3 regions of the Mixta intestinalis genome follow, and region 1 is predicted to be linked to each of the others. Evidence: predicted binding sites of a transcription regulator. Region 1 holds the regulator's gene; each other region holds the start of a gene.
The links. Region 1 encodes PurR, which represses purine synthesis genes. Its sites were predicted from a motif close to CANGCAAACGTTTGCNTG; they were not measured.
Positions count from the first base shown of each region.

Region 2: a site for PurR is predicted at 7,925-7,942, ahead of purH (bifunctional phosphoribosylaminoimidazolecarboxamide formyltransferase/IMP cyclohydrolase). Genes of this name have one in related genera too.
Region 3: a site for PurR is predicted at 2,739-2,756, ahead of C7M51_RS15330 (NCS2 family permease). Genes of this name have one in related genera too.

Region 1 covers NZ_CP028271.1:1,249,951-1,260,515, reverse strand. Annotated here, with positions in the region: gene anmK (anhydro-N-acetylmuramic acid kinase) at 1-337, opposite strand, end outside; gene C7M51_RS05965 (outer membrane lipoprotein) at 624-1,091, shown strand; gene slyA (transcriptional regulator SlyA) at 1,152-1,595, opposite strand; gene sodC (superoxide dismutase family protein) at 2,436-2,957, opposite strand; gene C7M51_RS05950 (DUF1289 domain-containing protein) at 3,094-3,336, opposite strand; gene eptA (phosphoethanolamine transferase EptA) at 3,541-5,175, shown strand; gene C7M51_RS05940 (TetR/AcrR family transcriptional regulator) at 5,214-5,807, shown strand; gene gloA (lactoylglutathione lyase) at 5,940-6,347, shown strand; gene rnt (ribonuclease T) at 6,449-7,129, shown strand; gene C7M51_RS05925 (Grx4 family monothiol glutaredoxin) at 7,196-7,531, opposite strand; gene C7M51_RS05920 (C40 family peptidase) at 7,890-8,726, shown strand; gene cydH (cytochrome bd-I oxidase subunit CydH) at 8,789-8,866, opposite strand; gene purR (HTH-type transcriptional repressor PurR) at 9,166-10,191, shown strand; gene punR (DNA-binding transcriptional activator PunR) at 10,202-10,565, opposite strand, start outside.
Region 2 covers NZ_CP028271.1:3,370,715-3,381,279, forward strand. Annotated here, with positions in the region: gene metH (methionine synthase) at 1-1,011, opposite strand, end outside; gene metA (homoserine O-acetyltransferase MetA) at 1,208-2,137, opposite strand; rRNA gene rrf (5S ribosomal RNA) at 2,460-2,575, opposite strand; rRNA gene C7M51_RS15575 (23S ribosomal RNA) at 2,690-5,594, opposite strand; tRNA gene C7M51_RS15580 (tRNA-Glu) at 5,790-5,865, opposite strand; rRNA gene C7M51_RS15585 (16S ribosomal RNA) at 5,949-7,491, opposite strand; gene purH (bifunctional phosphoribosylaminoimidazolecarboxamide formyltransferase/IMP cyclohydrolase) at 8,067-9,656, shown strand; gene purD (phosphoribosylamine--glycine ligase) at 9,675-10,565, shown strand, end outside.
Region 3 covers NZ_CP028271.1:3,312,261-3,322,825, forward strand. Annotated here, with positions in the region: gene C7M51_RS15325 (Na+/H+ antiporter) at 1-1,069, opposite strand, end outside; gene C7M51_RS15330 (NCS2 family permease) at 1,280-2,629, opposite strand; gene C7M51_RS15335 (glutathione S-transferase family protein) at 2,890-3,564, opposite strand; gene soxR (redox-sensitive transcriptional activator SoxR) at 3,606-4,073, opposite strand; gene soxS (superoxide response transcriptional regulator SoxS) at 4,162-4,590, shown strand; gene dgcN (diguanylate cyclase DgcN/YfiN) at 4,593-5,873, opposite strand; gene C7M51_RS15355 (YjcB family protein) at 6,523-6,804, shown strand; gene C7M51_RS15360 (ATP-grasp fold amidoligase family protein) at 6,877-7,833, opposite strand; gene C7M51_RS15365 (oligosaccharide flippase family protein) at 7,841-9,097, opposite strand; gene C7M51_RS15370 (transposase) at 9,629-10,027, shown strand.

The DNA.
Region 1 (10,565 bases):
GCGTACAGGGGGCATCGCCCAGCGGTTCATGCCAGACGGTTTGCCCATGGCAGCCAATAGCAACAATATCTTCCGCCTTCAGATTCTGCTGTTGCATCAGGGTCAACACCGCTTCGGCAAACAGACGCCCCAGTCGCGTATCCAGCCGTCCAAGCTGTGAAAGCGTCAGGTTTTGCCCCTGATTAATCGCCAGCAGTTCCTGTCGCAACGCCTGTGGCACAGGGTGACAGTAACTTGCCTGCTGCGCCACTACCTGCTCGTCAATGGCCGCCAGCACCACATCTACGCCATCAAGACTAGTGCCGGACATTACGCCTATATAGCGTCCCGATTTCATCACGTTACCTTACTTCCTCGCGGAAAAAGCCGTCAGAGTGGTTACAGCCTGGCAAAAACCAGCGGGTAATTCTATGATTAATTATTGTTTTTTATAGACAACACGGCGTTTTCAGATTCGGGTATAATATTTTCCCGGTACTATTGAAATTTTGTTTACCCATCGCGGTCTATGCTCTGCCATCGTCTGATTTACAGCGGGCTGAAACAGACGGAGGTTATGCCATATAATGAACTATCTATGGCTGCCTTTTCGATGCAGTCAACAATCATGAAAGGAGCTTTATATGATTAAGCGTTTATTTGTCGTGGCGCTGGCTGGCATGACGCTGGCAGGCTGTACTAATACGGATACGCTTTCTGGCGACGTATACAGCGCCAGTGAAGCCAAACAGGTACAGAATGTCAGCTACGGTACGCTTGTCTCCGTACGTCCGGTTAAAATTCAGGGTGGCGATGAGAATAACGTTATCGGTGCAATTGGCGGCGCGGTGCTTGGCGGCTTTTTAGGCAATACCGTTGGCGGCGGTGCGGGACGCAGCCTGGCAACGGCTGGTGGCGCAATTCTGGGCGGCATGGCGGGTCAGGGAGTTCAGGGAGCCATTAACAAAGCGGATGGTGTGGAACTGGGCATTCGTAAAGATGACGGCAACACCATTTTGGTGGTACAGAAACAGACAGCCAGCCGTTATTCCGTTGGGCAGCGCGTGATGCTGGCGTCAAACGGCAGCCAGATTACCGTCTCCCCACAATAATCGCGCTGTACGACACAACAAAAACCGACGCGCGTTGCGTCGGTTTTTTCATCGTTGTTGCTATTCACTTTTTTTCTGCAACTCGACAATATTCTTTTCCAACCGGGCAACCAACGTAATCATCTGATCGACTTCGCGCTTCGAAATACCTGACAGTATATCGTCACGGGTGGCATCAATAACGTGTTCTACCTGTTGGATAACCGGTTCTGCGGCTTTGGTCAGCTTAATGCGTTTTGCTCGCCGATCGTTAGCACAGGTACAGCGCACAATCAGCCCTTTATCTTCCAGCTGATCAAGGGTACGCACCAGCGAAGGCTGCTCGATGCCGATCGCTTTAGCCAATTGAATCTGAGACTGATGAGGAGGCAGCTGATGAATATTATGCAGAGTAACCCAATGTGTCTGAGTAAGTTCCAGCGGTTTAAGACGTTGATCGATAAGTGCACGCCAGATGCGCACTAAGCGTGCCAAATCCGTTCCTAATGGCGTATCCAAGTTCATCTCCTTATAATTAGCTTGCTAGCAATCAAGCATGATTTTAGTCTATTCTGCGAGTTTCCAGGGTAAAACTCAATTGCAGCCTCCCCTGATGAAAAGCCCTACGCCAGTTCCAGGGCGCTTCGCAAGGCGCAGCCAGGGCAAAACCCGTCAAAATCCTCTGCCTGCTTTTTGTTTATTCATTCCGAATGTTTACCAGTTGTGATAAGAGCCTGCTAATAATCTACGTCGCTAAATAAAAATCGCGCTTTCTATGCATAGCAGACGGACATCGTGCTGTCCGCGTCGATAAAAGAATGCATCGCATCCGAACGCCATTTTGGATAATAGTAATAACGCTATTCCGTTCCCCGCTCTCAGCGTCAACGCTTCCCTGAAAACATAGCGACAGGTCAGCCGAAGATCGCTGGTACAAGGCCAGGAACAGCGTTGTCAGCGGCATCGATTCTCTTAGTTAACGAACCCGATACCCATTGTTATCGCGGCGGCTTATTTTCTCCATTCCAAAAAACCTTTCCGCGTGGGTAATCATGCCGAGATCGTTCATTACAACAATGAGCTTCGCCTCAAAACTTCCGTTAAAAATCCTGAATGGATAAGCGCCAGCAAACAGAACTTTACTGATAGAAGATTACCTGTGACAAAGCGGCAAATTGCTGATGATGAACAAAGAATTGTTCTGAAGCGTGCAAAAAATGCGATTTTTTTCCCTTTGTCGTACAGCAGCGTTTATACAACTGACGCCGCGTACAACGAAATCGCTAATAGACGACGCCGATCTTCAGGTAATAGAGACCGACGCGTCAGCGTGGATAATAAGGCGAAAAGCAGGCCGTCAGGAAATTATTTAATGACGCCGCAGGCATAGCGTGCGCCACCGCCACCGAGCGGTTGTGGCGTGTCACTGTGGTTATCACCCCCCATATGTAACATCAATGCCCTGCCGGAAATGTCGCTGATTTTTTTCAGCCTCGGTGCAAGTACCGGATAGCTGGCAGATCCCTCCTGCGTCACGTACAGCGCGGGCAGATCGCCGAGATGACCTTCTCCCCACGGGCCAAGATGCTTGCCGCTGTTCTGCGGATCGAAATGTCCACCAGCCGCACCGGCAGGCACGCTTTTACCTTCGCTGACCGCTGGCGCGCAGCTGCCATTAGCATGCACATGGAAACCATGCACGCCCGGCGGCAGCTGAGAAAGGCTGGGCGTAAACGTCAGGCCCAACGGGGTTTCATCAATCCTGACGGTGCCAACCGACTCACCGATACCATCACTGGTCACATTATGCAGCGTCACCTGCTGGCTGGCTGCCTGCGCGAAGCCTGTTATCAGCAGCGCCAGCGCTGCTAAACCGTAACGTTTCATTTAACCTCCTGAGAATTAATTCCGTTTATCCTCTTACAGCATGGACAGAAACGGCCTTTTCAGCCGCTGTATGCCAGCGTTTTTGCGTTTCTTTACGACACGATAGACGCTCATCCACGCTAACGACCGTCCGGCGTTAAAAAAGTGAAGGCTGCTGCGGCGCTTCCGCCGATTCAGATGCTTTATCCGCACGGTGCAAACGCAAATAACGCTGACGACAAAGCCGCAATACTTCACGCTTACGCGCATCGCTATATTTCATCCAGTTAAAGCGCTCGTCGCGGCTACGCATACAGCCACGGCAATAGCCGCGCTCGTCTGACTGACAGATGCCACGGCACGGGCTTGGCACCGGGAAAAATTCAAGCTGCTCCGCCACATTGCCTCCTGTTTAACCGCATCTTTCATTGAAGCCAGCTTCAGCCTGAAGTGCAAGCTAACCGTAGCAAAAGTGTCTGCCAGCGCGGCTAATTCACCGTTTTAGGTAGCGCCAGATGTCTGAAGATCGCATGTCTGCATCCGTTAAGGTTTTATTAATTTTTATCCGCTAAGCTGAAGACAAATTCTTTAGTTAAATTTAATTATGCTGCAACTAAAAACGTTTCGCTGTAGTGAATCCCTGTTTCTGGCTATCTGCGCCCTGTTTTTCACTTTCATCCTTAACGGTATGTTTATTATCCGCGCGGCTGAAAGGACACCGCTGGATCAGCTACAGGATTACCTGTTTATCGCTTCTGTTCCGCTGGTACTATTTTGCGCCTTTATGCTGATTTTTAATTTGCTGATTTTGCCGTGGATAGGTAAGCCGCTGTTAATTATTTTGCTGCTGTGCGGTGCAGCGGCTAACTATTTTATGTACAGCTTCGGTACGGTTATCGATACCAATATGGTGCAGAACGTTTTCGAGACGGATTTGCAGGAAGCCACTGCTCTGCTGAGCCCCAGATATATTATCTGGATGCTGCTGATGGGCGTGCTGCCCTCAGTTGTTATCGTGCTGATTCGTATACGTCAGCCGCATCCCTGGTGGTTTGCGCTGGCGATGCGCGCGCTTTGGTGCATCGGCTCGGCATTGCTGATCCTGCTGATCGCGGTGTTGATGTATAAAGATTACGCCTCGCTGTTTCGCAATAATAAGGGGCTGGTGAAAATGGTCACGCCACCGAACGTGATAAGCGGTGCCATTCACTACGTTGACAACCGCTGGCTACAGGGCAATAAGGCGCTGGTACGTATCGGTCAGGACGCCCATAAAGGCCCATTGATTCAGGCCGCACAGAAAAAAACGCTGGTGATATTTGTGGTGGGCGAAACGGCACGGGCGGAGAATTTCTCGCTTGGTGGCTACGAGCGTGAAACAAATCCCAGGCTGAAACAGCAAAACGTCATCTACTATCCGCACGCCACCTCATGCGGTACCGAAACGGCTGTCTCCGTACCCTGCATGTTTTCCGGCATGCCGCGCGCTGATTATGATGCGAACCTGGCGCGCCATCAGGAAGGATTGATGGATGTACTGGCGCACGCTGGCGTCAATGTGATGTGGCGAGAAAACGATGGCGGCTGTAAAGGGGTCTGCGATCGTATCCCCCACACGGATATGACCCTGTGGAAGCTGAAGTCGCTCTGCCAAAGCGATTACTGCCTGGATAAAGTTCTGCTGCACCGCCTGGCGAATTACATTAATGGCGTCAATAACGACACGGTAGTGGTACTGCATCAGATGGGCAGCCACGGCCCCGCCTACTACCTGCGCTATCCGCCGGAAATGCGCCAGTTTACCCCCACCTGTGACAGCAAACAGATTCAGGACTGCGATCATCAGGCGCTGGTGAATACCTATGATAATACGCTGCTTTATACCGATTCGATGCTGAGCGATACCATCGATTTACTGAAAAGCTATCAGAGCCGGTTTAACGTTGCGCTAATCTACCTGTCCGATCATGGTGAATCGCTGGGTGAACATGGGATGTATCTGCATGGCGCGCCTTATCTGTTCGCGCCCAGTCAGCAGACCCACATACCGTTCCTGATGTGGCTCTCCGCCGACTATGCCCGTACTTTTGGCATCAACGAAAAATGTCTGCGCCAGCATGCCCAACAGGATGAGATATCGCAGGACAACGTGTTCCATACGCTGCTGGGGATGATGAATATTCAAACCGCTCTCTATCAGCCGGGACGCGATCTGTTGAAAAACTGTCAGACGCAGTAGGGTTGCATTAGACCAACTGGTCTATTACTCTGAACGCTATGAGTAAAACGACCCGACAAGATACCCGTGAACATCTGCTCGCTATCGGCGAGCAGCTTTGTTTACAGCGCGGTTTTACCGGCATGGGCCTGAGCGAACTGCTCAGCCGGGCTGGCGTGCCGAAGGGATCGTTTTACCACTATTTTCGCTCGAAAGAAGCCTTTGGCGTGGCGATGCTTGAACGCTATTTCAGCGCTCTGCAACAGGATATGTCCGGCTGGTTCGCCAGCCATCAGGATACGCCACGGGAACGTTTACTGCGCTATTATCAACAGGCCGAGCAGCGCTTTCGCGAAACCGGTCACATAGAAAATTGTCTGGCAGTAAAAATTTCGGCGGAAGTGTGCGATCTCTCTGAAGAGATGCGGCTGGCGCTGGAACGCGGCGCAGCCGCACAAACGGCGATTCTGGCATCGGTATTACGCAACGCGGCAGCTCAGCGCGCATTACCGTTCAGCCTTGATCCAGATGTGATGGCCCAGACGCTCTACTCGCTCTGGCTGGGTGCCAGTTTACAGAGCAAGATACGTCGTGACGGCAGCGCGTTAACCCATGCGCTGGCGGCAATTTTACAGCTGTTGCCGTCCAGCTAAATTAAAAAACGTGCGCTTCAAGACGACTGGTCTATTTCTTTGTCCTCCCAGTTCCGTCCCCTGAATCGCACGTTTGTACTACGCTTTTTTGACCGTTATCGGATGATGACACTCTTTTTTCAGGAGAAAACTATGCGCTTACTTCATACCATGCTGCGCGTTGGCGATATGCAGCGCTCCCTCGATTTTTATACGCGTGTACTGGGCATGCGCCTGCTGCGTGAAAGCGAAAATCAGGAGTATAAATACAGTCTGGCGTTCGTTGGCTACAGCGATGAAAGCGAAGGCGCGGTTATTGAACTGACCTACAACTGGGGCGTGGAAAAATACGATCTGGGCAACGCTTACGGCCACATCGCGCTGGGCGTGGATGATGTTGCGGCAACCTGCGAAAAAATTCGTCAGGCTGGCGGCAACGTAACCCGTGAAGCGGGCCCGGTCAAAGGCGGCAGTACCATTATCGCCTTCGTGGAAGATCCGGACGGTTACAAAATCGAACTGATTGAAAATAAACAGGCGGGACAGGGGCTCGGCCAGTAAGTTTTCAGGGCGTCTGCGGACGCCCTTCTTTTTCCGGCTGCTGCAAGCTGCGGCGAAATTTGCCATAATACGCGCTGCAATTTTTCGCCAATGAGATGCTGATGTCTGAATCGAAACAACTGAATGCGTTATCTGACCGCTTTCGCGGATTTTATCCGGTAGTTATTGATGTGGAAACCGCCGGGTTTAATGCTAAAACCGATGCGCTGCTGGAAATCGCCGCTATCACGCTGAAGATGGATGCCGACGGCTGGCTACAGCGTGACCAGACGCTGCATTTTCACGTCGAGCCTTTTGAAGGCGCGGTTTTACAACCCGAAGCGCTGGCGTTCAACGGCATCGATCCCCATAACCCGCTGCGCGGTGCCGTCAGTGAATATGATGCGCTGCACGAAATATTCAAGCAGGTTCGTAAAGGCCTGAAAGATTGCGGCTGCAATCGCGCCATTATGGTGGCCCATAATGCCAATTTCGATCACAGCTTTATGATGGCGGCCGCCGAGCGCGTTGGCCTGAAGCGTAACCCTTTTCATCCGTTTGCCACCTTTGATACCGCTGCGCTTAGCGGCCTGGTGGTTGGTCAGACGGTGTTGGCAAAAGCCTGCAAGGCAGCCGGTATCGCCTTTGACGCCAGCCAGGCGCACTCCGCGCTGTATGATACCGAGCGCACCACCGAGCTTTTTTGCGAACTGGTAAACCGCTGGAAACGGCTGGGCGGCTGGCCACCGCTGCCGGTAGAAGAAGACATGTCTGTCGAGAATATGCTGACGGCGGAAAAATAGTTCGTATCAGGCAATAAAAAAGGGCACCACTCCGGGTGCCCCTTGCTAATTATGCTGCGCTGAAGCTTATTCTGCTTCTTTATACTTCTCGGCGGTTTCTTTAATCAGCGTTTGCAGTTCGCCGCGCTGAAACATCTCAATGACGATATCACAACCGCCAACCAGCTCGCCGTCTACCCACAGCTGAGGGAAGGTCGGCCAGTTAGCATATTTCGGCAGCTCTGCGCGAATATCAGGATTTTGCAGGATATCCACATAGGCGAAGCGTTCGCCACAGGCAGAGAGAGCCTGAACCGTCTGAGCAGAAAAACCACAGCTTGGCAGCTTTGGCGAACCTTTCATGTACAGCAGGATCGGGTTTTCTGCGATCTGGCGCTGAATTTTTTCAACAGTACTCATAATTGCCTTCCTTAAATAGCTTGCTTCGTGTCAGATGATTGTAGCGACTGTAACGGGTCACTGAAAACGACATTTTCTGTAAGGTTAATACTGGCAGGGAAACCAATAAAAATTGCACAGAAAATCGACGCTGCTGTCACTTCGCTAAAATGGAAACTAATTAATAACTGGTAATAATTTCGTTGGGATAAGCGCCTGTTTCCGCTTATTTTTACATCTTAATGCAATTAAAGTTTAATCTACTGCAAAAGCTTTACCTTTTCAGAAAAAGTTAGATTAGAATTGGCCTTCAGGGGTCTGTCGTTACGACAGAAATATGTTTAACTTTGCGCGCTTATCGCGCCTTTATTGTAGCTACGCCATGCGTTTACTGATTGCGCTTTTTATGCTGGCCTTTGCTCAACTGTTTTTTAACGTTGCGCAGGCTTCTCCACAGGCACCGGTTAAGGCCAGCCAGCATAAAATTGATAAAAAGAGCGCCCGTGAAGATGAACGGCGCAAACGTCGCCCGGTAAAAACCACCAGCAAAAAATCCCGCCTGACGACGGCTGAAAAAAGCAAGCTGAATAAGAAAAGCAAGCCGGTGAAAAACGGCAGTGCCAGGCTGACAAAGGTAGGTCACCACGCGGCTACTGTCACCGCTGCCAAAAGCGGCAGCGCAAAAATGAGCAGTATCAAAACGGCTAAGTTGCGCTATGGACATCACCGTGGTGAACTGCATCATGATGAAGTTGAATTCACTGACGCGACCCACGGGCCGCTGGTATTGACCAGAGCGCACCGTGAGCGTTATCAACGGGCGCGTGAAACGGCAATGAATAAGCTGATGAATCAGCTGGGTAAACCTTACCTCTGGGGCGGTTCCTCGCCGCATACCGGCTTCGACTGTAGCGGTCTGGTCTGGTATGCCTATAAAGACGTGTTGAAATTTAAGATTCCCCGCACCGCCAATGAGATGTATCACCTGCGCGATGCTGCTCCGGTAAGCCGTGGGGCGCTGGAAAAAGGCGACCTGGTCTTTTTCCGCATTACTAACCGCGGCGCTGCCGATCACGTTGGTGTTTATCTCGGTAACGGGCGCTTTATTCAGTCACCGCGTACCGGTAAAGATATTCAGATTAGCCAGCTGAGCGATGATTACTGGCAGCGGCATTATGTTGGCGCACGCCGGGTGATGACGCCCAGAACCGTTCGCTAAGCAGTTGCGCAATAAAAAAAGCCTGTCTGATGACAGGCTTTTTTTATTACTGAGGCTTTTCCCTAATGCGTTGCAGCAGTGAGGCTGAACGCAAGAATCAACGACAGCGCTGCGGCGGCGGTACATAATGCCAGCTTCAAATCCGTGCTCAATCCGCCCTCCCTTATTAACCACAAAAAAAATGAGGGATTGATTTTCCCATACTCGTCGGTAAAAATCTCGTTTTCTTTGCGCCAGCTTGGTAGAATCCCCGCTTTGCGTTGCGCAACAGCGGTCAACTGCCGCTGTTAGTCCCTTTTTATAAAGACGTCCCGCCCGCCAGACGTACCTCAGCCAGCATAACGACAATCGCCAGGTACGCTGAATTACGCTATGGGGACGCAAACGTTTAACATCAGGCTTATCAACCTGTTATGATAGGCGCAGGAGTTATTTTTTAATGGCAACAATCAAAGATGTCGCGAAGCGTGCCGGCGTTTCTACCACGACGGTATCACACGTCATCAATAAGACCCGTTTTGTCGCGGAAGATACCCGTGAAGCAGTGTGGGCAGCAATCAAGGAACTACACTATTCACCAAGCGCGGTAGCGCGCAGCCTGAAAGTTAACCACACCAAGTCGATTGGCCTGCTGGCGACCTCCAGCGAAGCGCCCTATTTTGCTGAAATTATTGAGACCATAGAGACGCGCTGTTTCGCACAGGGCTATACCCTGATTTTGGGCAACGCCCATAACGATTTGCAAAAACAGCAGGCTTACCTGTCGATGATGGCGCAAAAGCGCGTGGATGGTTTGCTGGTTATGTGCTCTGAATACCCTGAAGCGCTGTTAAAAATGCTTGAGGAGAACCGCAACATTCCGATGGTAGTCATGGACTGGGGCGAATCACGCGGTGATTTTACCGATACCGTGCTGGATAACGCCTTTGAAGGCGGCTATATCGCCGGGCGCTATCTGATCGAGCGTGGCCATCGCGACATCGGCGTTATTCCCGGACAGATGGAGCGCAACACCGGCGGCGGACGACTGGCCGGGTTTATGAAGGCGATGAACGAAGCCAGCGTTACCGTACGCGATGAATGGATCGTACAGGGCGACTTCGAACCGGAATCGGGCTATCGCGCCATGCAGCAGATTCTGGCGCAAAAGCAGCGTCCCACCGCAGTATTCTGCGGCGGCGATATTATGGCGATGGGCGCCATTTGCGCAGCAGATGAGATGGGCCTGCGCGTACCGCAGGATATCTCGGTCATCGGCTACGATAACGTACGCAACGCCCGCTATTTCACGCCAGCGCTGACTACCGTGCATCAGCCAAAAGAGCAGCTGGGCGAGGCCGCCTTCGATATGCTGTTAGATCGTATCGTCAACAAACGCGAGGTATCGCACACCATTGAAGTGCATCCTACGCTGATCGAGCGTCGCTCGGTTATCGACGGTCCGTTCCGCGACTATCGCCGTTAATTGTTCCTGCTCAGGAGAGCACCTTCTCCTGAGCAACCTGCTCTTCCCGCAACCACTCCCGATTTAACGTCTCGGTATCCCCTAAATAATCCAGCAGCCAGCGCAGCGCGGGCGAGCCGCTTTGTTCTGCCCAGCTGACGCAGCAGTGGCTGTCTGGAAAAGGATCGGGCAGCGAGATCTCTTTTAGCAGGCCTGATGCCAACGGCGGCGCGGCAAAATGACCGGGCACCATACCGACACACAGCCCGGCGCGCAGACAATCAAAGGCGCTTTCCCAGTCGGGCACCACCAGCCGCCGCTGATTATCCAGCGTCCAGGTGGTACGGCGCGGTAAGGCACGCGAGGTATCTTCCAGTACCAGCGAAGGCCAGGGG
Region 2 (10,565 bases), 2.1 Mb from region 1:
GTCAGCGCCGATATTTAACGGCTCAAGGCCGGAAAGACGGCAGGCTACCGCTAGCTGTGGAAGTTTACGCGGCGCTACGCCGTCCACCGCACGGGCCATAGCGGCAATATGTGCGGGCGTGGTACCGCAGCAGCCGCCAACGATATTAAGAAAGCCAGCGCGTGCCCATTCGCTGATCTGCTCAGCCATGACCGCGGCATCCAGATCGTATTCGCCAAAGGCGTTAGGCAACCCGGCGTTGGGATGCGCGCTAACGCAGCATTCAGCAAGACGAGACATTTCCGCCACGTACTGACGCAGTTCATCCGGCCCCAATGCGCAGTTCAAACCAAACGACAGCGGTTCAGCATGGCGCAACGAGTTATAAAAGGCTTCGGTTGTCTGACCCGACAGCGTGCGTCCGGAAGCATCGGTAATGGTGCCAGAGATCATCAGCGGCAGCGTGACGCCCAGCGCTTCAAATTCACTTTGGATCGCGAAAATGGCGGCTTTGGCGTTTAACGTGTCAAAAATGGTTTCGATCATCAACAGATCGACGCCGCCCTCAATCAGCGCACGCGTGGATTCGCGATAGGCGGTAACCAGCTGCTCAAAGGTGATATTACGAAAGGCGGGATCGTTAACGTCAGGCGAAATAGAGCAGGTGCGGTTAGTCGGGCCCAGCACGCCAGCCACATAGCGTGGACGATGCGGTGTCTTAGCGCTCCATTCGTCAGCGCAGGCGCGGGCGAGCTTTGCGGCGGCATAGTTAATTTCTGCCGACAACGACTCCATCTGGTAATCCGCCATGGCGATCGTGGTGGCGTTAAAGGTGTTGGTTTCCAGAATATCGGCACCAGCTTCCAGATAGGCGCAGTGAATAGAACGTATGATCTCTGGCTGCGTCAGTACCAGCAGATCGTTATTTCCCTTCAGATCGCTGGGCCAGTCGGCAAAGCGCTCACCGCGGTAATCCTTTTCCTCCAGCCGATAGCTCTGGATCATGGTGCCCATACCGCCATCCAGCACCATAATGCGCTGTGCCAGCTGCTGATGCAGCGTATCGATTCTGTTATTCACTCTTATTTCACCTGTCTCATCATTCTTATTACCGTCTACGAATCGGGAAAACGACTCCGTAGATCACGCTGTTTTTATTAATAGTTATAAGAGCCAGCGTGTCGTAACGGTGAGTTGCTGCGCACTTTCACTGGCAACGCTTTTTTACCTAGTCGAGCGTGGGATTCATATGCCGTAAATCGTAAGGTGTGATCTGGTAAACGTAATAGTTAAGCCAGTTAGAGAACAGCAAATTACCGTGGCTGCGCCAGCTGGCGCGCGGCGGCAATGTCGGATTATCTTGTGGAAAATAATTACAGGGAATAACCGGATTTAGACCGGCTTCGCAGTCACGCTGATATTCACCCGCCAGCGTTAGCGCATCATATTCCGGATGGCCGGTGACAAAAGCCAGGCGTTTATCTTTGCTGCCTAACAGATAAGGTCCTGCCAGCTCAGATTCAGCGAAGATTTCCAGATCGGTATAGTCCCTGATGAGCTGTGCAGGAAAATCGGCATAGCGCGAATGTGGAGCAAGGAAGGTATCGTCGAAACCACGAGTCAACAACGCATGCGGTTGCAGCGTTTGATGTTCATAGACGCCTGACAGCTTGGTAGCCCTGGTCTGTTTTGGGAGACCGTAGAGGATGTTGAGCGCGGCCTGTACCGCCCAGCAGACAAACAGGGTTGAGGTGACATGCTCTTTAGCCCAGTGCAGTACGCGCTGGATCTGTGGCCAGTAGGCGACATCCTGAAAATCCACCAAACCTAACGGGGCACCGGTCACTATCAGGCCATCAAAGTTATCATGAGCGATATCTTCAAAGTTGCAGTAGAAGTTATTGAGGTGCTCCATAGGCGTATTACGCGATTCACGACTGTCGATACGCAACAGCTGAATATCAATTTGTAGCGGCGAGTTGGAAAGCAGGCGCAAAAACTGATTTTCTGTCTCGATCTTTTTCGGCATCAGATTCAGTACCAGCACTTTGAGCGGTCGAATTTCCTGAACGCTGGCGCGGGAATGGGTCATGACAAACACATTCTCATTACGCAGACAGTTTACGGCTGGTAGTTCATCGGGTACCCGAATCGGCATAACCTGTTTTCCTCACAACACACGTTTATACGTTTAGACATCCAGATGCCTAAAAATAACCTGTGGCGTGTAAAATGTCGAGTCTTCAGGCAGAAATTGAAAATGTTTCATACAAAACGGCATAAGCGGAATAACGGAGCTAAAAAAACATGAAATTGGTTATAGAAAAAATCGGAAAAGGCTGGTCAGGAAAGGTGGGATTGATCTGTTGATCAGAAAAACAGGGTGAAAATTTTCCCGGCAGGAAAAAGGAAAGGAAAACCTGGATATTGCAGAGACGAAAAAGCCCCGGCTTTCGCCGGGGCTCCGTCGTTTGTTTGATGCCTGGCAGTTCCCTACTCTCGCATGGGGAAGCCCCACACTACCATCGGCGCTGCGGCGTTTCACTTCTGAGTTCGGCATGGGGTCAGGTGGGACCACCGCGCTCTCGCCGCCAGGCAAATTCTTGTCGCCGGAACGCGCTTTTACCCGCTCCCGCTTGATGCTTTAATCCGGTGAACAAACTGAAAATTCTCGCGTCTCTCTCTTTCCCCAAAACGCTTCCGGCGTTGTAAGGTTAAGCCTCACGGGTCATTAGTACCGGTCAGCTCAACGCATCGCTGCGCTTACACACCCGGCCTATCAACGTCGTCGTCTTCAACGTCCCTTCAGGAGGCTCAAAGGCCTCAGGGAAGACTCATCTCGAGGCAAGTTTCGTGCTTAGATGCTTTCAGCACTTATCTCTTCCGCACGTAGCTACCGGGCAGTGCCATTGGCATGACAACCCGTACACCAGCGGTGCGTTCACTCCGGTCCTCTCGTACTAGGAGCAACCCCTCTCAGTCTTCCAGCGCCCACGGCAGATAGGGACCGAACTGTCTCACGACGTTCTAAACCCAGCTCGCGTACCACTTTAAATGGCGAACAGCCATACCCTTGGGACCTACTTCAGCCCCAGGATGTGATGAGCCGACATCGAGGTGCCAAACACCGCCGTCGATATGAACTCTTGGGCGGTATCAGCCTGTTATCCCCGGAGTACCTTTTATCCGTTGAGCGATGGCCCTTCCATTCAGAACCACCGGATCACTATGACCTGCTTTCGCACCTGCCCGAGCCGTCACTCTCGCAGTCAAGCCAGCTTATGCCATTGCACTAACCTCACGATGTCCGACCGTGATTAGCTGACCTTCGTACTCCTCCGTTACGCTTTGGGAGGAGACCGCCCCAGTCAAACTACCCACCAGACACTGTCCGCAGCCCGGATTACGGGCCTACGTTAGAACACCAGCCATTAAAGGGTGGTATTTCAAGGGCGGCTCCACGCGGACTGGCGTCCGCGCTTCAAAGCCTCCCACCTATCCTGCACATCAAGGACCGGTGTTCAGTGTCAAGCTGTAGTAAAGGTTCACGGGGTCTTTCCGTCTTGCCGCGGGTACACTGCATCTTCACAGCGAGTTCAATTTCACTGAGTCTCGGGTGGAGACAGCCTGGCCATCATTACGCCATTCGTGCAGGTCGGAACTTACCCGACAAGGAATTTCGCTACCTTAGGACCGTTATAGTTACGGCCGCCGTTTACCGGGGCTTCGATCAAGAGCTTCGCGTTGCCGCTGACCCCATCAATTAACCTTCCGGCACCGGGCAGGCGTCACACCGTATACGTCCACTTTCGTGTTTGCACAGTGCTGTGTTTTTAATAAACAGTTGCAGCCAGCTGGTATCTTCGACTGGCCTCGGCTCCGGGAGCAAGTCCCCTCACCTACGCGCCAGCGTGCCTTCTCCCGAAGTTACGGCACCATTTTGCCTAGTTCCTTCACCCGAGTTCTCTCAAGCGCCTTGGTATTCTCTACCTGACCACCTGTGTCGGTTTGGGGTACGATTCCGCGTTACCTGGAGCTTAGAGGCTTTTCCTGGAAGCAGGGCATTTGTTGCTTCAGCGCCGTAGCGCCTCGTCATCACGCCTCAGCCTTAAGCATCCGGATTTGCCTGGATGCTCAGCCTACACGCTTAAACCGGGACAACCGTCGCCCGGCCAACATAGCCTTCTCCGTCCCCCTTCGCAGTAACGCCGAGTACGGGAATATTAACCCGTTTCCCATCGACTACGCCTTTCGGCCTCGCCTTAGGGGTCGACTCACCCTGCCCCGATTAACGTTGGACAGGAACCCTTGGTCTTCCGGCGAGCGGGCTTTTCACCCGCTTTATCGTTACTTATGTCAGCATTCGCACTTCTGATACCTCCAGCATGCCTCACAGCACACCTTCGCAGGCTTACAGAACGCTCCCCTACCCAACAACACTTACGTGTCGCTGCCGCAGCTTCGGTGCATGGTTTAGCCCCGTTACATCTTCCGCGCAGGCCGACTCGACCAGTGAGCTATTACGCTTTCTTTAAATGATGGCTGCTTCTAAGCCAACATCCTGGCTGTCTGGGCCTTCCCACATCGTTTCCCACTTAACCATGACTTTGGGACCTTAGCTGGCGGTCTGGGTTGTTTCCCTCTTCACGACGGACGTTAGCACCCGCCGTGTGTCTCCCGTGATAACATTCTCCGGTATTCGCAGTTTGCATCGGGTTGGTAAGCCGGGATGGCCCCCTAGCCGAAACAGTGCTCTACCCCCGGAGATGAATTCACGAGGCGCTACCTAAATAGCTTTCGGGGAGAACCAGCTATCTCCCGGTTTGATTGGCCTTTCACCCCCAGCCACAGGTCATCCGCTAATTTTTCAACATTAGTCGGTTCGGTCCTCCAGTTAGTGTTACCCAACCTTCAACCTGCCCATGGCTAGATCACCGGGTTTCGGGTCTATACCCTGCAACTTAGCGCCCGGTTAAGACTCGGTTTCCCTTCGGCTCCCCTATGCGGTTAACCTTGCTACAGAATATAAGTCGCTGACCCATTATACAAAAGGTACGCAGTCACCTAACAAGTAGGCTCCCACTGCTTGTACGTACACGGTTTCAGGTTCTGTTTCACTCCCCTCGCCGGGGTTCTTTTCGCCTTTCCCTCACGGTACTGGTTCACTATCGGTCAGTCAGGAGTATTTAGCCTTGGAGGATGGTCCCCCCATGTTCAGACAGGATACCACGTGTCCCGCCCTACTCGTCGAACTCACAGCGCATGCGCTTTTGTGTACGGGACTGTCACCCTGTACCGTGCGCCTTTCCAGACGCTTCCACTAACACACGCGCTGATTCAGGTTCTGGGCTCTTCCCCGTTCGCTCGCCGCTACTCAGGGAATCTCGGTTGATTTCTTTTCCTCGGGGTACTTAGATGTTTCAGTTCCCCCGGTTCGCCTCATGCCACTATGTATTCATGACATGATAGTGCAACGGATTGCACTGGGTTTCCCCATTCGGGTATCGCCGATTATTGCGGTTCATATCACCTTGCCGGCGCTTATCGCAGATTAGCACGCCCTTCATCGCCTCTGACTGCCAGGGCATCCACCGTGTACGCTTCGTCGCTTAACCTCACAACCCGCAAGCGTCTCGTGAGACACTTACCGGCGCGAGAAATTGAGAGACTCTGAACGGCTTCTGTAAAAAAGCCGCTCTTTCAAATTTTCAGCTTGTTCCGGATTGTTAAAGAGCAATATCTTAAAGCCGACTCGCTAAAGTCAGTTTTAAGATATGGGGGCAGGTAACTTTCACTTACGTACCAGCAAGTGGCGTCCCCTAGGGGATTCGAACCCCTGTTACCGCCGTGAAAGGGCGGTGTCCTGGGCCTCTAGACGAAGGGGACACTGAGTCTGCTTCGCAAGACGCCTTGCTCATGCTTTCTATCAGACAATCTGTGTGAGCACTTCACCGAATGGTATCCGCTGGTAAGGAGGTGATCCAACCGCAGGTTCCCCTACGGTTACCTTGTTACGACTTCACCCCAGTCATGAATCACAAAGTGGTAAGCGCCCTCCCGAAGGTTAAGCTACCTACTTCTTTTGCAACCCACTCCCATGGTGTGACGGGCGGTGTGTACAAGGCCCGGGAACGTATTCACCGTGGCATTCTGATCCACGATTACTAGCGATTCCGACTTCACGGAGTCGAGTTGCAGACTCCGATCCGGACTACGACGCACTTTGTGAGGTCCGCTTGCTCTCGCGAGGTCGCTTCTCTTTGTATGCGCCATTGTAGCACGTGTGTAGCCCTGGTCGTAAGGGCCATGATGACTTGACGTCATCCCCACCTTCCTCCGGTTTATCACCGGCAGTCTCCTTTGAGTTCCCGCCATCACGCGCTGGCAACAAAGGATAAGGGTTGCGCTCGTTGCGGGACTTAACCCAACATTTCACAACACGAGCTGACGACAGCCATGCAGCACCTGTCTCACGGCTCCCGAAGGCACAACCGCATCTCTGCAGTCTTCCGTGGATGTCAAGACCAGGTAAGGTTCTTCGCGTTGCATCGAATTAAACCACATGCTCCACCGCTTGTGCGGGCCCCCGTCAATTCATTTGAGTTTTAACCTTGCGGCCGTACTCCCCAGGCGGTCGACTTAACGCGTTAGCTCCGGAAGCCACGAGTCAAGCTCACAGCCTCCAAGTCGACATCGTTTACGGCGTGGACTACCAGGGTATCTAATCCTGTTTGCTCCCCACGCTTTCGCACCTGAGCGTCAGTCTTCGTCCAGGGGGCCGCCTTCGCCACCGGTATTCCTCCAGATCTCTACGCATTTCACCGCTACACCTGGAATTCTACCCCCCTCTACGAGACTCAAGCCTGCCAGTTTCGGATGCAGTTCCCGGGTTGAGCCCGGGGATTTCACATCCGACTTGACAGACCGCCTGCGTGCGCTTTACGCCCAGTAATTCCGATTAACGCTTGCACCCTCCGTATTACCGCGGCTGCTGGCACGGAGTTAGCCGGTGCTTCTTCTGCGGGTAACGTCAATGACGAACCGTATTAAGGCTCACCCCTTCCTCCCCGCTGAAAGTACTTTACAACCCGAAGGCCTTCTTCATACACGCGGCATGGCTGCATCAGGCTTGCGCCCATTGTGCAATATTCCCCACTGCTGCCTCCCGTAGGAGTCTGGACCGTGTCTCAGTTCCAGTGTGGCTGGTCATCCTCTCAGACCAGCTAGGGATCGTCGCCTTGGTGAGCCGTTACCCCACCAACAAGCTAATCCCATCTGGGCACATCCGATGGCGTGAGGCCCGAAGGTCCCCCACTTTGGTCCGAAGACGTTATGCGGTATTAGCCACCGTTTCCAGTGGTTATCCCCCTCCATCGGGCAGTTTCCCAGACATTACTCACCCGTCCGCCACTCGTCGGCAAAGAAGCAAGCTTCTTCCCGCTACCGTTCGACTTGCATGTGTTAGGCCTGCCGCCAGCGTTCAATCTGAGCCATGATCAAACTCTTCAATTAAAGTCTGATGCTCAGAGAAAAACGTCGTAATGAATTACGTGTTCACTCAGAGACTTTGATACTGCAATTAGTTTGCGATATCCGTTCCGTGAGTGCCCACACAGATTGTCTGATAAATTGTTAAAGAGCAGTGCAACAGGGCGCTTCGCCGTGTTGCGAGGTGGCGTATATTACGCTTTCCTCTTTCAGAGTCAACCCCTTTTTCGGGAAGTTTTTCTCCGGCGATTCAGAACCGCTGAACCGCTCAACACCGCGTGGCGTAAGCCGCTGTGCCGTGTCGATGGAGGCGCATTATAGGGAGTTCTCGCGGCGCTGCAACCGCTAAATTGCAATAAAATGACTGTTTGCTGCAATCCTCAGCAAAAGCCGGGTTTATACCCAGTTATCCACAGAATTACCCACATTGCGCCAGCCATTTAATTTAGACGAGCATCGCGCAAACGTTTTCGCTACAATGCCAGCCGACGTTAGCAATGCCCCTGATGGGGCGTTACCTGAAGCTTACGGCTGTATTAATTCTTAAGCTTGATGTAACGCTCTTTACTTGCGAACCAAAGCCAAGGGATAAAACCACCATGCAACAACGTCGCCCTGTACGCCGTGCTCTGCTCAGCGTTTCTGATAAAGCCGGTATCGTCGAATTCGCTCAGGCTCTTTCCAGCCGGGGTGTTGAACTGCTCTCCACCGGCGGTACCGCTCGCCTGCTTGCAGACGCGGGCCTGCCGGTAACAGAGGTTTCCGATTACACCGGTTTCCCGGAGATGATGGACGGTCGTGTTAAAACGCTGCATCCAAAAGTACACGGCGGTATTTTGGGGCGTCGCGGTCAGGATGACGCCATCATGGCGGAGCACCATATTGCACCGATCGATATGGTTGTCGTTAACCTTTATCCTTTTGCTCAGACCGTAGCGCGTGAAGGCTGCACGCTGGAGGACGCGGTAGAGAATATCGATATTGGCGGGCCGACGATGGTACGCTCAGCGGCCAAGAACCATAAAGATGTCGCCATCGTAGTGAAAAGCAGCGACTACCAGGCAATCATTGCCGAGCTGGATGCTAATGAGAATGCGTTAACGCTGGAAACCCGTTTCGATCTGGCGATTAAGGCGTTTGAACACACCGCCGCTTACGACAGCATGATCGCCAACTATTTCGGCAGCCTGGTGCCCGCCTACCATGGCGAAACAAACGCGCCAGCCGGACGCTTCCCTCGTACCCTGAACCTGAACTTTATCAAGAAACAGGATATGCGCTACGGCGAGAACAGCCACCAGCAGGCCGCATTCTATATAGAAGAGGAAGTTAAAGAAGCTTCCGTCGCCACCGCGCAACAGCTTCAGGGCAAAGCGCTCTCCTATAACAACATTGCCGATACCGATGCCGCGCTGGAGTGCGTTAAAGCCTTTGATGAGCCCGCCTGCGTTATCGTGAAGCACGCTAACCCGTGCGGCGTAGCGGTAGGCGGCTCTCTGCTTGACGCTTACGATCGCGCTTATAAAACCGATCCTACCTCTGCTTTCGGCGGTATCATCGCCTTTAACCGCGAACTGGATGAAGCTACCGCAGAAGCGATTATCAGCCGTCAGTTTGTTGAAGTGATTATTGCCCCTTCCGTCAGCGAAGCGGCGTTAAAGGTAACGGCGGCCAAACAGAACGTGCGCGTGCTGACCTGCGGCACCTGGCAGCAGCGCGTTCCCGGCCTGGACTTTAAGCGCGTCAACGGCGGCCTGTTAGTGCAGGATCGCGATCTGGGTATGGTAGAAAGCCACCAGCTGCGCGTGGTCAGCAAGCGCCAGCCAACAGAGCAGGAACTGCGTGACGCGCTCTTCTGCTGGAAGGTGGCGAAGTTTGTGAAATCCAACGCCATTGTTTATGCGCGCAACAATATGACTATCGGTATCGGCGCAGGACAGATGAGCCGCGTCTATTCCGCTAAAATCGCCGGTATCAAAGCAGGCGATGAAGGACTGGAAGTGGAAGGCTCCGCGATGGCGTCAGACGCCTTCTTCCCGTTCCGTGACGGAATCGATGCCGCTGCTGCCGTTGGTGTAAGCTGCGTTATCCAGCCCGGCGGTTCAATTCGTGACGAAGAGGTGATCGCCGCCGCTAACGAACACGGCATTGCAATGATCTTTACCGATATGCGCCATTTCCGCCATTAATTGCTCCCGGAGAAACAGATGAATATTCTAATTATCGGCAACGGCGGGCGTGAACATGCGCTGGCCTGGAAAGCGTCCCAGTCTCCGCTGGCTGATCGCGTTTTCGTTGCGCCGGGCAATGCGGGCACCGCGCTGGAACCTGCGCTACAAAACGTCGATATCGCCGCGACTGATATCCCGGCGCTGCTGGCCTTTGCCCAAAAAGAGAACATTGGCCTGACTATCGTCGGCCCGGAAGCGCCACTGGTAAAAGGCGTGGTGGACGCATTTCGTCAGGCGGGGCTAAAAATTTTCGGCCCCACCAAAGCCGCCGCGCAGCTGGAAGGCTCAAAAGCCTTTACCAAAGATTTTCTGGCGCGCCATCAGATTCCCACCGCTGAATACCAGAACTTTACCGATGTCGAGCTGGCACTCCAGTACGTACAAGCTAAAGGCGCGCCAATTGTGATTAAGGCGGATGGTCTGGCGGCGGGCAAAGGCGTTATCGTGGCGATGACGCAGGAAGAGGCGGAAGCCGCCGTGCGCGATATGCTGGCGGGTAACGCCTTCGGCGACGCCGGGCACCGGATTGTGGTGGAAGAGTTTCTTGATGGCGAAGAAGCAAGCTTCATCGTTATGGTTGATGGTGAGCATGTGCTGCCGATGGCCACCAGCCAGGATCACAAGCGCGTCGGCGATGGCGATACCGGCCCGAATACCGGCGGCATGGGCGCATACTCTCCGGCACCGGTGGTAACAGCGGAGATCCATCAGCGTGTGATGGATGAGGTAATCTGGCCTACGGTGCGCGGCATGGCGGCAGAAGGCAATGTTTATACCGGCTTCCTGTATGCCGGGCTGATGATTGGCAAAGACGGTCAGCCTAAAGTCATTGAATTTAACTGCCGCTTCGGCGATCCCGAAACACAG
Region 3 (10,565 bases), 2.1 Mb from region 1:
TGTAGTTGCCAAATTCCATCGGCTTTTTAGTGAGGAAGCGTTTGCTGAGGCGCTGCATTGTCCAGAGCCAGCCAAAACGCACCAGCATCAGCGCGGCGTAAACCAGCAGGATGTCGGTGAACAGCATCCACAGCTGCACGTTCGGATCGGCATTCGCTTCGGTAATTGAGGTTTCCAGAATACCCGGCAGCTGTAGGCCCAGCATCAGGAATACCATGCCGTTAAATACAAATTCCAACATCTGCCAGACGCTGTTAGCGCGCAGACGCATCGCCAGCGGCGCGTGGCGCATAATGCCGGAACGGGTAATCATCATACCGGCGGCAACCGCTGCCAGGATGCCCGATACGCCCAGGTGTTCTGCAATCAGATAAGAGGCGAACGGCAACAGCAGCAACAGTACGGTTTGCGTGGCGGGGTCGTCACCGCTCAGACGGCTGAAAAGGCGCAGCGATTTACCGAACAGCCAGCATACCGCAGCACCGGCCAGCAGGCCGCCGATAGCAACTTTAAAGAATTCCACCGTGGCACCGGAAACGGTAAATACCATCGTGCCCATCGCCACCGCGACGGCAAATTTTAGCGATACCAGGCCGGAGGCGTCGTTCATTAACGCTTCGCCCTGCAAAATAGACATGATTTTTTTCGGGATGCGCCCTTCACCGACAATGCCTGACAGCGCCACGGCATCGGTAGGCGACAGCACCGCCGCCAGCGCAAAGGCAGGAACCAGCGGAATGCCCGGCACCATCCAGTAAATCAGGTAGCCAATCCCAACCACGGTGATCAACACCAGCACCAGCGCGAGGCCGATAATTTCCCGCCCGTGATGCAGGAATTCATTAACTGGCGTTTTCCAGCCGTCCGCAAACAGCAGCGGCGGAATAAACAGGACCAAAAACAGTTCCGGATCGAAGTCGACATGCAGGCCAAAAGTCGGCCAGGCAAGCAGCGCGCCCGCGGCGATTTGCACCAGCGGCAGCGGAATCTGGAACGGAATAATGCGAGCAGCGACGCCGGATAGCGACACCACCAGCGTCATGATGAGAATAGTAAAAAAGATTTCCATGCTTTCCTTATAGCCCCTTCCAACAGGCGTTGTAGTCGATTACCCTGGGGGTCGCCCCTCAGCAGTGTAAAACAAAACGCTAAGTCTGTTAAAAACAAGGCGTGCGATTCCTGTAGCTTCAGGATGATTCTCTGTTTATCAAGCGGAAGGCAGGAAATGCAACGTGTCCGGTAAAGCAGGCGCGGCATTATGCTGCCGCGCCAAGAGCAGTTACAGTGCCCAACCGCCAGCGTAAAAAGCCACCAGCGCCACAGCGATAATCACAGTGCCAACGTTCAGCTTGCGCCACTCGCCAGCAAACAGGCGTCCAATCACCAGCGAGCCAAAACCAACCATAATACCGGTGACGATATTACAGGTCAGAACGATAAATACCGCCGTCAGCAGTCCTGACATCGCATCGACAAAATCGTTAAAGTCGATTTTCGCTACGTTGCTCAGCATCAGCAAGCCAACATACATTAGTGCAGGTGCAGTCGCATAGGCTGGTACTAAATAAGCCAGCGGCGACATAAACAGAATCAGTAAAAACAACACGCCAACCACAATCGCCGTCAGGCCGGTTTTCCCGCCCGCCGCTGTCCCGGCTGCCGATTCAATATAAACCGCCGCAGGCGATGCGCCGACCAGACCAGCAAAAATACTGCTGAGGGAGTCAGTAGTCAGCGCCTTACCGCCGCTGATGATCTGCCCGTCTTTATCCAGCAGGTTAGCCTGCCCTGCTACCGCGCGGATAGTGCCGGTAGCGTCAAAAACCGCCGTCATTACCAGCGCCAGCACGCTGGGTAGTACCGCCGTCTGTAGCGCGCCGCCGATATCAAGGCTGAACAGCAACGATTGACCGTTCGCATCGTTCAAACTTGGCATCGCAAACAGCCCTTTAAAGCTGACCGCCGGATCTACCGCCAGACCAATCAGCGAAATAACGATAATGGTCAGCAGAATGCCGCCCGGCACGCGGCGTTTTTCCAGACCAAAGATAGCAGCCAGCCCAAGCAGCGTCATGATTACCGGAAAAGAGGTAAAGTCGCCCAGCGCCACCGGCAGGCCCGCCGCCGGATTTTTCACCACCAGGCCCACGCCATCAGAGGCGATAAGCAGCAGGAACAGGCCGATACCGATACCGGTACCGTGCGCCACGCCCATCGGCAGATTACGCAGAATCCAGGCACGAATACCGGTAGCGGAAATCAGCGTAAACAGTACACCCATCAGGAATACCGCGCCCAGCGCCACCGGAATAGCGATCTGCTGTCCCAGTACCAGGCTGAAGGCGGTAAAGGCGGTGAGCGAAATCGCGCAGCCAATCGCCATCGGCAGATTGGCCCACAGGCCCATAATGATCGAGCCAACGCTGGCTACCAGACAGGTCGAGACAAACACCGCCGCAGGCGGAAAACCGGCTTTGCCCAACATGCCCGGCACAACGATAACGGAATACACCATCGCCAGAAAGGTGGTTAGGCCAGCGATAATCTCCTGACGCACGCTGCTGCCGCGCGCGGAGATCTGAAACCAGGCATCGAGCGAACGACGCGCGGGTTGTGATGGAGTCGACATGAAAAACCTCGTTATTTTGGATGACGGCCTGCGCGACGCGGCGTAATACTGCGTGGTCTGGATCCCTGGAAAGACCCGCGTGAAAACGCTTGCCCTATACCCATTAAAAAAAGCAAACGTTTACCTCGCCGCGCGAAAAGGGGCCGGATAGCGGCCTGTAAAAAGGCAAACGATTATCCTGTCTTTGCTAACAGATTTTCAACTGCTCTTTACCCATGATTCAGGATAATTCACGAGTTGGCGCAGGAGGGGAGTAAAAATCAGTTATCGGAGCCCGTCAGATCCAGTTCGCCGCCCTGCTGAATAGCGCGTTGCCAGGCAGGACGACGGGTAACCTTATCCAGCCACGCCTGGGTAGCGGGCATCTCCTTCAGGCCGCCGCGCGCCGCCAGCCCCTGTATGGGAAAACTCATCTGAATATCCGCCAGCGATAGCTGCTCACCGGCAAACCACGCGCGATGCGCCAGATGCTGCTCAATAAACTGACGATGTGTCGCCAGTTGTTTATCAATAAAGCCTTTACGCACGCCGTTACCAAACGCTGCGCCGACCGGACGCAGCAGCCAGGGGACCGGAGGTTTCCCCATACGGCTAAAGATCAGACGCATCACCACCAGCGGCATCAACGAACCTTCCGCATAGTGCAGCCAGTAGCGGCTCTCCAGTTTTGCCTCTTCATTCTGCGGCGACAGCAGGTGCTGACGATCATAGCGTTCAGCAAGATATTCCAGTATGGCTCCTGACTCAGCGATCACCCGATCGCCATCGGTAATGACCGGCGCTTTCCCCAGCGGATGCACTTTTCTCAGTGTTTCAGGTGCCAGCATCGTCGCCTGGCGCTGGTAGCGCCTGATTTCATAGGGCAGCGCCAGCTCTTCCAGTAGCCAAAGAATGCGCTGGGAGCGCGAATTGTTCAGATGATGTACCACGATCATAGAAGGCTCCTGCAACGATGCGTTAGCCTCCAGTATAGCGGCTACTCCTCATCGCGATGCGGATCGAGCAGGATAGCGCCGGTGCCCTCTTCCGCCAGCTTATCGCCAGGGTTACGCAGCGGGCAATCACGCATCGATAAGCAACCGCAGCCGATACAACCATCCAGATCGTCACGCAGGCGAGTCAGCGTCTCAATTCGCTTGGTTAGCTCCTGACGCCACTGCTCAGTCAGCTCCTCCCATGCTTTGGTCGAAATACGCTTATCGCCAGGCATATGCGCCAGATTTTCGCTAACCGTTGCGAGCGGAATACCGATACGTTGAGCGATTTTGATGATGGCAACCCGGCGCAGCACGTCACGACTGTAGCGCCGCTGGTTACCTGCGTTACGCGTACTGGTTATCAGCCCCTTCGATTCATAGAAGTGCAGCGCCGAAACGGCCACGCCGCTACGCTTCGCAACTTCTCCTGGTGTCAGCACCGGTTTGGGATAGGCATTTTTTTTCATTTTACGCTTTACCTCAAGTTAACTTGAGGAATTATACTTCCCCACCATTAACTCGCAAAGCGCAAAATCTCAACAAAAGGACGTAGTCATGATGCATAACGACATTATTCATTCTCTGACTGACTGGATTGATCGGAATCTGGATAAGAACCTTTCTATCGACGAAGTCGCAGCCAAAGCTGGCTACTCCAAGTGGCACCTGCAACGTATGTTCCGTACCGTAACGAAACAGACGTTGGGCAGCTACATTCGTGAACGTCGTCTGACCCTGGCGGCCGAAGCGCTCACGATGACTCAGCGCCCGGTATTCGATATCGCCATGCAGTATGGTTTTGATTCACAACAGACATTCTCCCGCGTTTTCCGCCGCCAGTTTTCACAGACACCAACGGCCTATCGCCACAGTATGCGTCGGCAGAATGCATTGCGTCAGCGTCCGGTTAGCTTTCCGCGCGTCGACAATATGGGCAGTTTTGCCCAGCGCACTACCGGCGCTTGCTGTCCGGTAAGCGGCTAAAGTCAGGCCGGTTCAGCCTGCGGCTGGCTCTGTCCGAGTGGTGACAGATACCAGCCGCCGCCAAGCGACTTAATGTGATACATGGCGGCATCGGCCTGAGCCAGTAATCCTTCAGCCGATCTCGCGCTTTTACCCAGCGCGGCACCGATGCTCAGCGACCAGAGAATAGATTGACCATCCGGCAGAATTAGCGGCTTTTTCATCGCGTTCATCAGATGCTGCGCCACGCGTGCGATCTGGTCCGGCCCGCTAATATCGTGCAGCAAAATGGCAAACTCATCGCCGCCCAGCCGCGCGACCATATCCGTTTTTCTGACCTGCACGCGCAGCCGTTGTGCCGTTGCGGTAATAATGGCGTCACCGGCGGCATGGCCCCAGGTATCATTGATCTCTTTAAAACGATCGCCATCGATAAATAATAGCGCCAGCCTCTGGCGTCGTTCGCTATCGGCAAAAGCCCGTTGCAGGGCGCGCTCGAAAGCGATGCGGTTAGGCAAACCGCTCAGCGCATCATGACTGGCCTGGTGTGCCAGACTGGCATGCTCCCGCCTGATACTGTGCTGCCACTCTTCCAGCTCCTGTAGCAGACTATTAAAATCATGGCTCAACGCATCCAGTTCAGCGATCTCTGCGGCGGGCACCCGCTGCGCGAAAGCGCGACGCTGCCGTACATCATGCGTAACGGAAGTAATACTCTGTAGCGCCTGTAATATCCCGGCATGCATACGCCGCGACAGCAGCGAGGCGAGCGTTGCGGTCATCATCAGGCTGGCCGCCAGCCAGGCAAAGGTCTTATACAGATACTCAATGACGTTACAGGCATCGCCAATCAGCCAGATTCGCCCAATGGTTTCTCCGCTATGTATTATCGGTACGCTAACCGGTGCCGGAAACAGCCAGCGCGCAATCAACCGTTCAACGCCGTTCTGACGCTGCCGTGGCGAAGCGTGCCAGCCTGCCAGCAATTCGCCCTGGCGATTGTAGACGCGCCCGTATGAAAAGCTGCCGCGACTGCCAATCTCTGCCAGCGCCTCATGAACGGTCCGGGCGTCACCTTTTATTACCGATGGCTGCACGGTAAAGCTGAGCGTGGAGGCAAGCAGCTCCAGATTGTTTTCCGCATAATTACGCAGCGCGATCAGCGAGAGGGTGGAAAGTGAAAGGCCGGAAATAGTCATCGAAACGATAATAATGATCAGATGAATACGCTGTAGTGATTTACGCAGCGTGGGGCGCGCAGGCGCTGGTCCGGCGTTTCTGTCGCTCAGGCTATTTCCGATCATAGCTTCCTCCATCCGGCCTACCGTTACATGAAGGATGTTTCTGTAACAGACAGCACCTCAGAACGATGTTAGAGGCAGAGTGCAACCTGGTCATAATGGCGTCCTGAATGAGATAGATAATGCTGCGTGATAGCGCTACTGCTCTCGCTAACGCTACGGAGGTAAAATGCGGTCTCAAAAGACTATCCAGCTGCCATCATGCGTACAATGACTCACGGAGTCAGATTCATCCCAAAGCCAGCGATATTTTTGAAGTTTTCCTGTTAAAACAATCAGCTAAATGGATTTCCGTTGTATTTCTGTCGGACGGATCAGGATTTATCCTGGGCCCGTGCTTTTACTCCCTAAGAGATTACTGTTTGGGTTATTACCGTAACCGTTAGCGCCCATTTCCCTGCTAAAAATCAATAATAATCGTAAAAAATCGCACACCAAAACAAACCAAGCGACTGAATAATAATAACTTTTACGCCAAGTGCTATATAATTTCTCGTGGCATAAATTTTGTTCAACTTTTAAAAAGCAGTGATATAATGTGACTCAAGTCACACTTTGGTATGGCACGTTACGACCGGTAAAGACTCCCTGGCATCTTTATCGCGTCTCTCTTTGGGGCGTCAGGGTTGATAGAAAACAGAGGTTGAATGTTATGGCTACGCTTACCGCCAGCCTTGTTGTAATGCGTTGGGAACTGCTAAGCGCCGTCCTGATGTTTTTCGCCAGCACATTTAAAATTAAGTGTCGCCAGACAAGCCATCCGGTAATGGCTTTTATGTTCAGCGGCATTGGTGTTGGCCTGACCTGCTGGTTTGTGGCCGGACTGCTGGGTATGACGTTCAGCATGGAAAATATCAATAATTTCCTGAACATTACCAAAGACGCGTTCGTTAATATCATGAGCCAGACGCCACCGGAATGGCCAATGCCTTAATCAATTATTAATAAAAAAAGCGAGCACGCCAGCTCGCTTTTTTTATATCTGATAAACCTCACGGCAATACTTTCACACCTTCTTCAGCATTACCGGCAGCGTAACATCTGTAACGTCAGCGGTGCCTGGTGGCAGCGAAGGTATAATATGATCCTGTAACCACATCTCCCCCATCATGCGATTCAGGCCGCGATCGAGTCCGGTAACCAGTCCAGCGCCCGGCGTGAACGTTAATTCACCAAACCAGATCTGCTCTTCATGAATATACCAGTCAACGCGTACGTAATCGAAATCCTTCGCCAGCGTTTTACTCAGCGCTAACGCCTGCTCCAGCTTCGGCACCGTCTGACTAATATTCAGCCCGGTGTCGCGAATTTTATACCATGCCTCATGCAGGTTATTGACGTAAAAATTCATCGACAGAGCCGGATTGCTACGGTTATAAATTACCTGTAGCACATATTCAAAGCTGCCGTCTTTTTTATTGAACATATGGAATTTATAATCGATCGGCGCACTCTTGCCATCGCCAATATATTTCTCCACCAGAATACGCGGCTTAATATAACGATAGTGAATCTCGCGCGCCTCTTCGGAAAAATCTTTACGCAACCACTCATGACAGCGATTAACGATTAGCTGCTTTTGCAGGCTGTCTGGCTCTTCCAGCAGAATCTCCACCATGTTAGAGCCATGATTCGGCTTCACCACGGTATTCTTCAGGCCTGGCAGGCTTAGCAGGGTCGCAGGATCGCAGGTTTCATGCACCAGTGGAATCAGGTACTCGCTCCCGATGGTATCAGCGATGTAGTCACGTACGGTAAACTTGTCAGAGAGTTTGCTGTAGCGTGCATAGTCACCGTTAACAAACTTACGGTAGAGCACTTTTTCGTTGAACAATTTAGGTTCACGAATATTGGGTAGTCTTTTAAACTTACGAAAATAATGAATGCGATCCTGGTATGCCCACGGCATTTTTTTAACAAAATAGAGAACGCTTCTTCTTAATTCATCTTTAAACTTAGACATCTTAACCTCATTTGTAAGTTTTGTAGTTGAGTGAGGAAACGTGAATCTTGCGTATGACGCCATGTTTGAAGAAGTAATTCATTACGGTCAGGGACAGAACTTCTGTGAGTAAAACACTCCACGCCGCGCCTTTCAGGCCGAAAACGGTAATTAACAACCAGGTTAACGGTACGCTGAATAACATCAGGCAGAGAATTTTTTTCAGCAGATAATTAAAACCTCCTTCTTTGACCATATAACGATATGCGACTGTCCCCATCGACGAAAAGCAGGTTGCTAACGACAATAACGTAATGAGACTTCCCGACTGTGTGTAATCTTGCCCATAAAGGGTAATAATGAGTTGCTCACCGTACAGGGAGGCGATAAGAAACATCAATAACGAAACAACCATAACATAGCCATTCAAACGCGCGGTCAGTTTTAAAGCTCGCTCTGACTGCTCTCTGAATATTTCGGTAAAACTTGAAGTAATGATCGCCGCCGGAATAAATATCCAGGATGCAGATATCATATTCGCAGCGGTAAACAGCCCAACATCCTTAGCGGTCCCTACGCCAACCAGGAAAAATTGCGCCATTTTAATCTGCACGGAAATAAATATGCTGGAAATCGCCAATGGCAAGCCGGCATAAATTAAATAGCGCAGATAATTGCCGCTTTTGCCACGCGGCGGTGCCTCATCGCTGAAGCGCTGATAGAAGTTGTGCCTTTTTATCATGTACGGCACCAGCGTTACCGCCACGATCGACAGGGTCAACCAGAGCGGACTTAGCTTCAGCCAGGCGATGCTAAAGCTGATAGCGAAACTCAGCAGCATTCCGGCGGTGTTAGCGACAGTATTCAGACGCGACGCCAGACGCGCGTTGTTAAAGACGCTAAACGTGTCCTGCGTAACAAATAGTGCCGACAAAAAAGAGGCCAGCGCAAAAGCGAGATAGTTCTCGCGCATGTTGTAGTACATCCACACCAGCAACGGCAGCGAAAGCAGCAGCAGCAGCGACAGGCGCAGCTTTTTAGCTATCGTCATCAGCCGTACCCCTTTCTGGGCGCTTTTGCTGATACGCTTGAACAGAATGGTTTCGGTGCCGAAAATAGCGATAGTCTGCACTACCGAAAACAGCGACACAGAAAAAGACATCTGGCCAAATACCGTGGGTCCAAACGATTTCGCCACATAAGACGTGACAAATATAACGCCAAATATGGAAACGAATTTTTCAGATATCATCCAGGCGGCGTTGGACATCACACTGTATTTCATCGACGCATCCTTTGTATTTCCACTACTCACACTTATGAAAACTACGTCCATGTTTACAACGTACAATTACGCACAGTGAACACCGGGCAAAACATTAAAACAACGCGCCTGACTGGCAGTTATTTTAATAACAGCAGTCAGTTCTTTATTAAGATAAATCTCAGATAGCATCTGATAAAAACTGGCCTGTTGTTTTCCCTGTAAACGATTTCATAGGAATTATTTTAAAGGACAACCCTGGCACACTTTTGCCGTTACGCAAGTCGTATTGCCACGTTTGGGTTACCGAAATCGTTTCAACTGTTCGGGAGAGAATCTATAACAAAACTTTGTTTTGAGGAAGGTTATGGAAGGAAGCTGAAGTTAAAATAAGAGAAATCCCATGATGATATTTCTACAGGATAACTTAACTTATTGCTTGCCATTCAAATCGCGCACTTTAATACGCTGCTTTAATATTCCAGGGGATTAGATCCATTTATTATCGCAGCTTTTCTCATCCATTAATTGATTAGAAAGGTAACAGCATTTATGAGAAAGTCACGATACACCGAAGAGCAAATCACCAATGCGATTAAAGCTTCTGAGTGTGGTGTCAAAGTTAAGGACATTTGTGAAGATCTGGGGATTTCAGAAGCAACCTTCTATAGCTGGAAGAAAAAATACGCGGGATTATCTTCTGAAGAAGGAAGGAAAATCAAAGAGTTGGAAGAAAAACTTCAGGCACTTAACCGGGAGTTACAGATTCTCACCTCTGATAAAGCCATGCTGCAAAGCGTCGTGAAAAACTTCTTTACCACCAATGATAAGCGTCAGGCGGTTAATTATTTACAGGAAACTTTCGAGATTGGGACGCGCCGTAGCTGCCGTCTGCTTGATATCAGCCGTAGCGTTTACCATTATCCCTCCAGTCAGTGCGACAATCACTGAATAAAAAGGGGTAAACTCAACTGACAGTGTCATTAAACAGCAATATGTAAAGTTAATAAAAATTTTAAGAAGCAGCCGTTTGTACCAGTTTTTCCTGAACGATTTCCGTTTGGGCGTAATTGATTTTCAGGCTTCCTTTTATCACACTCACATAAAAACCCTTTGATTCAGTCACTTCCCGGCTTATTTTCTCTTTGAGAAAAGAGAAACAGGCCGGGAAGCACTTTATTTTTATTGCTGCATGCCGCTTCTAAGGCACGTCATCCCGCCTGATATTTTTGATGATAAGCATCACAATTTCGGCTTCCTTTGCGCCTGTTCGACCGGCTTCAGACATGCTCCCCTCGCCCCTGAACCAATAAATTAGTTCACAAAGGCTAATGTTTAAAGCTAAGAAAAACGTGCTAAACGTCAGAATCGCTAAAACGATTTCAATATAGCTAATGTTTTATCTTGCCAATAACGCCGCTGCCGTTTCACTTGCCGGGGTCATTTCAAGCTAAATCTGGTCCGTGCTTTCTGCCTGATTGCGACTGAG